DNA from 3 places in the Nitratireductor basaltis genome. Region 2 is predicted to be linked to each of the others. Evidence: predicted binding sites of a transcription regulator. Region 2 holds the regulator's gene; each other region holds the start of a gene.
What was found. Region 2 encodes LexA, which represses DNA repair genes until DNA is damaged. Its sites were predicted from a motif close to TGTTCNNNNTGTGTTCNG; they were not measured.

Region 1: the regulator LexA is predicted to act here: its motif matches at 970-987, upstream of EL18_RS18225 (ImuA family protein).
Region 3: the regulator LexA is predicted to act here: its motif matches at 1,197-1,214, upstream of EL18_RS03585 (ATP-dependent helicase).

Annotation. Positions count from the first base shown of each region.
Region 1 is NZ_JMQM01000002.1:252,978-255,242, reverse strand. Features, by position in the region: gene EL18_RS13610 (HpcH/HpaI aldolase/citrate lyase family protein) at 1-171, shown strand, start outside; gene EL18_RS13605 (DUF1737 domain-containing protein) at 168-374, shown strand; gene EL18_RS13600 (metallopeptidase family protein) at 402-824, opposite strand; gene EL18_RS18225 (ImuA family protein) at 1,009-1,947, shown strand; gene EL18_RS13590 (Y-family DNA polymerase) at 1,928-2,265, shown strand, end outside.
Region 2 is NZ_JMQM01000001.1:1,019,889-1,022,153, forward strand. Features, by position in the region: gene EL18_RS04850 (ComEC/Rec2 family competence protein) at 1-347, shown strand, start outside; gene lexA (transcriptional repressor LexA) at 369-1,091, opposite strand; gene EL18_RS04860 (molybdopterin molybdotransferase MoeA) at 1,176-2,265, opposite strand, start outside.
Region 3 is NZ_JMQM01000001.1:756,434-758,698, forward strand. Features, by position in the region: gene EL18_RS03585 (ATP-dependent helicase) at 1-1,158, opposite strand, end outside; gene EL18_RS03590 (hypothetical protein) at 1,300-1,491, opposite strand; gene EL18_RS03595 (chloride channel protein) at 1,646-2,265, opposite strand, start outside.

The DNA of each region.
Region 1 (2,265 bases), on a different contig from region 2:
GAAGTGATGGAAGCAAGGGAGATTGTCGACATCTTCTCCCGCCCCGAAAATGCGGATACGAATGTTGTTTCGCTGAACGGACGTATGCTGGAGCGGCTGCATCTGGAGCAGGCGGAAGTCCTGCTTGCCCAGGCGCGTGCCGTGGAAGAAGCCGAAGAGAGTGAAGAATGAAGCTTTACCGCCTGCTCACCGAAGTCGATGACGCTGTTTTCTGCCACAAGGTGACAGCTGCCTTGAACAAGGGCTGGGAGCTTTACGGCAGCCCGACCTATGCTTGGGATGCCAAGGAAGGCGTGATGCGCTGCGGCCAGGCCGTGGTCAAGGAAGTGCCGGGCAAGGAATACACGCCCGACATGAAGCTGGGACAGCAATAGACCCGCTTCGCGGCCAAGCCTGCCCTGTCAGGCAACATTTTCCTCGATCGTGGCCATGTCGTCATCCGACAGGCCGAAATGATGGCCGATCTCGTGAATGAGCACATGGGCGATGATGTCGCCCAGTGTTTCCTCATTCTCTGCCCAGTAATCGAGAATTGCGCGCCGGAAGAGCGTGATGCGGTTGGGCCCCTCGCCGGTGGCAGGGTTCCAGCGCTCGGCTATGCCGCGCCCCTCAAACAGGCCCAGAAGATCGAACGGAGTCTCCAGCGCGAGATCATCCATGATCTCCTCGCTTGGAAATTCCGCTATCTGAATGACGATCTCGCCTGTGAGATCACGAAAATCCTGCGGCAGATTCGCATAGGTTTCCAGCGCCATGAGTTCCATTTCGGAAACGGAAGGGGAAAGCTGGTTGTACCATGCTCGGGTCTGATAGATGCGTGCCATGACTAGTCCTGTTGAAGGGCCATATAGCGGTTTCGCACCGAACTTTCGAGAGGCAGTCTGATCTCTCTGATCCTTGAGTAGCGGAAGCTTTTCCCAAAGAGGAATAAAATCCTTCTTGACTCTCTGACGCCCCTCTGGAATCGATAGGAACATAACAGGAACAAATGAGCCGGGAGTGAACGGCATGGCACCCGATGTCATGGCGCAGGGCACCCTTTATGCCTTGCGTCAGAAGATAGCCAGCATTGAAGGCCAGCTGCCTGAACAGCTGGAGCCTGCCTCTCAGGGTGGATCCACGGTTTTGCGCCGCAATGGCCGCCCCTGCCTGGCGATCGACAGCGGGATGGATGCGCTGGATGCTGCCCTGGGTGACCAGCAGCCCACGCTGATAGACATTTCCGGCAGTCAGAGCAGGGATAGCGGTGCAGTGAGCGGCTTTGCCCTTGCCCTGGCCGCAAGAGCCTCCCGCAAGACCTCAAGCAACGCCCGGCAGGTTTTGTGGGTGGGGCTGGATGAGACCTTCTTCGAAACAGGTTTTCCTTATGCGCTGGGGCTTGAGCATTTCTTCGCCCTGTCCGCAGAGCAACTTCTCCTGGCTCACGCCCCCAGGATTGAAGATGCACTCTGGATTGCCGAGGAAGCAACGAAGGCCGGCGCATTTTCAGCCGTTTTTCTGGAATTGAAAGGCGCTCCTGCACGACTTGATCTGACCGCCACACGGCGGCTTCGCCATCGCGCGGAACGGGCCTTCATGCCGCTTTTCCTCATTCGCCATTCAAGCCCGAAGGAAGAAGCCGGACAGCCCAGCGCTGCTCTGGTCAGGCTGTGCATCTCCCCCGCCCCCTCCACTTTCCGCCGCATCGGCCAAAATGCCCTGCCGCGCTCCATTGGCCCGCCTGCATTTCAGGTGGAACTGAGGAAAAGCCGTTCCGGCAGGACCGGAACCTATTGGCTGGAATGGAACGCAGATGACTTCACTTTTCAGGAAAGAGCCGCACCCGAAGACGCAAGGAACAGGGGGCAGACGCCGGATACTGGCGCTGTATTTTCCGCGTCTTTCAACGGATCGGATCCTGCGCCGCAGACATGGCGCCCGCTGGCGGATGAACGCCGTTCCGGCTGAGGCATTGCCGCTTGTCATCAGCGAGCGCCAGAACAATGCCCAGCGCATCCTGGCTCTTGATGAGAAGGCACAGGCTGCAGGACTGAGCCGGGGCATGGGCATTGCCGATGCGCGCGCAATGCACCCCTCGCTGGAAGTGATTGAAGCTGATCGACCGGCCGACCAGCGCCTGTTGGAAGGTCTGGCGGACTGGTGCGACCGCTACACCCCGCTGGTGGCGCTCGGCGATGAGGGCGATGGCCTCTTTCTCGACATCAGCGGCTGCGCCCATCTTTTCGGAGGAGAAAGCCGCATGCTGGAGGAGATTGTCGAGCGGCT
Region 2 (2,265 bases):
CCTCCGCCCGGGGATTTTCATGTCGTGAGGGCGCTTGTGCCATCCAGCATCCCAGCGGAGCCTGGATTGCTCATCTGAATGAGCCGGTTCAGGTGGCGCAGTGGTGTGGCAAGGCGGCAATAATCATTCTGGATGATGCGACGGTTGAACCACGCTGCGGTGCACGGACATTGGTCTTGACGAAGCGGGATCTTGCCCGACGCGGCGCTGCCTCAATCCAGATGGATGCACGGGCGACAAATGGTGCAAATGTTACTTATGCCGTCGACATGCCTTACCGGCCCTGGCACGAACATCGGCGATATTCCAGGGCAGCGCGAGGGCTCGCGCCCTACAGGCGCGATTGAGGGAAAAAACTCCACCAGATCTCAATAGCGCCGGATCAAGCCAACGAGCTTTCCCTGAACCTTGACCCGGTCAGGCCCAAAGATCCGGGTCTCATAGGCCGGATTGGCCGCTTCGAGCGCAATAGATGCGCCTTTGCGTCTGAGCCTCTTGAGTGTGGCTTCCTCATCGTCGACCAGTGCCACGACGATCTCACCGGGATTGGCCGAACTCGAATGCTTGATGATGACCGTGTCGCCGTCAAAGATGCCCGCTTCGATCATCGAGTCGCCCTTGACCTCCAACGCGTAATGTTCCCCTCCCGAAAGCATGTCGGGTGGTACGGTGATGCTGTGGGTCTGATGTTGTATCGCGTCGATCGGGACACCGGCTGCAATGCGGCCCATGACAGGCACGCTGTAGGCGCCACTGTCTTCAACAGGCGTTGACGCGGGTGCTGCCGGGCGGGCAGGTTCGGATGTCTTGCCGAGGCTTCCCTCGATAACACTCGGCTGGAACCTGCGCGCGCTACCTGGAAGGCCAGGCGCGATGGAATCGGGCAGCCGCAGCACTTCCAACGCACGAGCCCTGTTGGGCAGCCTGCGAATGAAACCACGCTCCTCAAGGGCGGTAATGAGACGGTGAATGCCTGACTTTGATGCCAGATCGAGAGCCTCCTTCATCTCGTCGAATGAAGGCGGTATGCCCGTCTCCTTAAGACGCTCATGGATGAAGAGTAGCAACTCGTGCTGCTTGCGTGTCAGCATCGCCGACTCCCAGAATCAGTCATAAACAAAACCAGAACATAATTTATCTGTTCCAGTTGTGTTCCGCAATGGCATTTCTCAGGATCAGCGATGCAGCATCAAAATTCGGCAGTCGTCACCGGTATTCGCGGCAGGCGCGTGCGGTTTGCGGATGATAAGACAGTTGGCAGTCGCATAGGCAGTAAGCTGTGATGAGTCCTGCCTGGTGAAAGGCGTTGCGATCATCCCCTCCGCCGTGTGTCGAACAACCGCACGTATGTAGTCCTGTCGCTCGTCATTGGCGCGAAGGGGCGCACCGAGCGCGGCGCTGCGCATGTCGGGCTCATGCCGAGCCCCTTGCATATGCGCAACAAGAGGGCGCAGAAAGAGTTCGGCACAGACCAGGCTTGATACCGGGTTGCCGGGCAAGCCAAGCACATGCATTGCGCCCATCCGGCCAGAGATCAGCGGTTTGCCCGGGCGCATGGCCACTTTCCAGAACGACAGTTCCATTCCGGCTTCTGCGAGCGCCCCGCGCACGAGATCATGTTTGCCGACCGAAGCGCCGCCAAGCGTCACGAGGATATCGGCTGCAGTATCTCGCGCTTTGGCAAACAGGGACGACAGGTGCTGGTCATTGTCGGAAGCGATGCCAAGGTCGATGATCTCCGCTCCTTCCTCCTTTGCGATTGCCGCAATACCGTAGCTGTTCGATGCCACGATGGAATCCTGGCCGGTCGTTTCTCCGGGGTTTACCAGCTCGTTTCCCGTCGCCAGCACGGCAACGCGCGGGCGGCGATGGACGAGCAGTCTTGCGTGTCCGCTGGAGGCAGCAAGGGTCAATGCGCCCGGATCTAACCGCCGTCCTTGCTCAAGCAGCAGGTCCCCTGCATGAAAATCCATGCCGGCCTGACGTATGTGCCGACCGTGTTCGACAGGCTTTGCTGCGCGGATGGTCCGGTCACTGACGGATTCGGCATTTTCCTGGATGAGTACCGCGTCAGCGCCGTCCGGTACCGGAGCGCCGGTGAATATGCGCACGGCCTGACCTTGGCCCATCGAGCCGGGAAACCGTGCTCCGGCGGCTGCCTCGCCGATGACACTCAGGTCGCGCCGCTCATCAAGCGTATCAGAAGCACGAACGGCATAGCCATCCATGGCTGATGCGTTGAAAGGGGGCTGTGTTCGAAGGGCA
Region 3 (2,265 bases), 260 kb from region 2:
GCTCTGCAGTGCCTCGATTTCCTCGCCGATGGCGCGGGCTTCCTCCTCGGAATCCCATGATGCGTGAACCTGCACCTTGGGTTCGTCGGGGTCTGCCTGTTCGGTGAAAAGCGTTTTTCCCAGCCGGCCTTCATTATGGGCGATCAGGTGAGAGGCAGCGCCGAGAATATGCGAGGTCGAGCGGTAATTGCGCTCGAGCCGGATCACGGTTGCGCCCGGGAAGTCCTTCTCGAAGCGCAGGATGTTGTCCACTTCTGCGCCGCGCCAGCCATAGATCGACTGGTCGTCATCACCCACGCAGCAGACATTGACAGACTGGCCTTGGCGCTGGGCGAGCAGGCGCAGCCACATATATTGGGCGGTGTTGGTGTCCTGATACTCGTCCACGAGGATGTAGCGGAAGCGCTTGTGGTATTCCTTCAGCACATCCGGATATTCGCGGAAGATGCGGATCGGATGTAGCAGAAGGTCGCCGAAATCCACCGCATTAAGCGTTAGAAGGCGGTTCTGATAGGCCGCATACAGCTCGCGGCCCTTGCCATTGGCAAAAGCGCGCGCATCGCCCTCCGGAATTTCCTTTGGCGTCAGGCCCTTGTTCTTCCAGCCGTCGATCATCTGCGCGAACTGGCGCGCGGGCCAGCGCTTGTCGTCCAGCCCTTCAGCCTGGATGAGCTGCTTGAGCAGGCGGATCTGGTCGTCCGTGTCGAGAATGGTGAAGGAGGATTTCAAACCCACCAGTTCGGCATGGCGGCGCAGAAGTTTCACACCGATCGAATGGAAGGTGCCAAGCCACGGCATGCCCTCGATCGCTTCACCCACAAAAACGCCGATGCGCGTCTTCATTTCGCGTGCGGCCTTGTTGGTGAAAGTCACAGCCAGGATCTGCGAGGGATAGGCCTTGCCGGTCGCAAGGATGTGCGCGATGCGCGTCGTCAGAACGCGGGTCTTGCCCGTTCCTGCACCCGCCAGCACAAGGACAGGGCCCTCGGTGGTCTCCACGGCCTGGGCCTGCTCGGGGTTCAGGCCATCGAGATAGGCCTGTCGGGGAGCGGCACGGGCCGCCATGGCGCGCGCGGCAATGCCGCCGGCACGGGGAGCAGGTGCGGGTGCTGCATCTTCTTCGTCGAAGAAGGGGATATCATCAGGTGAACCGGACATAGGCTCCGCATATGGTGATTCGAGGTGCCAAGGGCAAACGTTTTCCTTTTGTACCGGTTCAGGTGGCAAGGTTAAAGGGCAGTACGCAGCACGAATGGCCCGAATTTCACGCCCGGGCGCTCGTTCTTGTGGAGCGACGGGCTATTGGCGCAGTTGTGCTGCGCGCTGAATGATCGCGCGACCGTAGATCAGGTCCATGGGTATCGGAGCATTTGAACGGCTAAGCTGGTAGAGCTCGTCATCGAGGCGCTTGAAGGCGCGCCAGAAGTCGTAGCTCGAGAAGGCTGGATCGTGGGCCAGCCGCTCGGACATCTCCTTCACATCGATCCTCACGAATGCCTCCTGCCGGTGCAGTTCCCGCGCCGGATACGAATCATTAACCGCAAGGAGGAGGATCATGCCGTGAGGCGTTAACCATCAAGTTTCTGGCAAGCCAAAGCTGTGCAAAGGATTTCATGGTCAATGGCAGGTAAAGAAGCATCTTGCCTTAACGATGTTCTTCCTCGCTGGCCTGTACCAGGGCGCGGTTATAGGCCCGCAGGGCATGAATATGGGTTGCCCAGGCAATGATGCGGGTTTCATCCCTCGGATCCACAACCGGCAGACGGTTGTGTCCGCCCTTGTCGAAGGCGCGCAGAGCCGCCTCCAGCGTATCGGTGGGTTTGAGGCTGGGCGACTTGTCGGGATCATAACCTTCAGGTTCGGCGTCGTCGGGCAGGGGATCCATGAAATCCATGACGCGCTTGTTCTGACCGAGGGCGCGGTGCGGGCCTTGCTGCAGGAAAAGCCCACGGGTTTCCAACTGCCAGTGGAACCAGGAATGGCCATGGATGGCCTGAGTGATGCCGTGAGCAACCGCAACGCAAAGCAGGAGCGCGATGGAAAGCGTGTAGCCGCCGGTCAGTTCGAATACGATCACCGTGGTCGATATGGGAGCGCCAAGCACAGCGCCTGCGACCGCACCCATGCCGAGGATGGCGTAAAGGCCTTCGCTGGAGGCAAGCTCGGGAAAGACCGAGGCCGCGATTATGCCGAAGGAGCCGCCTGTCAGAGCGCCCAGATATAACGCGGGCGAGAAGATGCCGCCGCCAAAACGCGTCCCAAGCG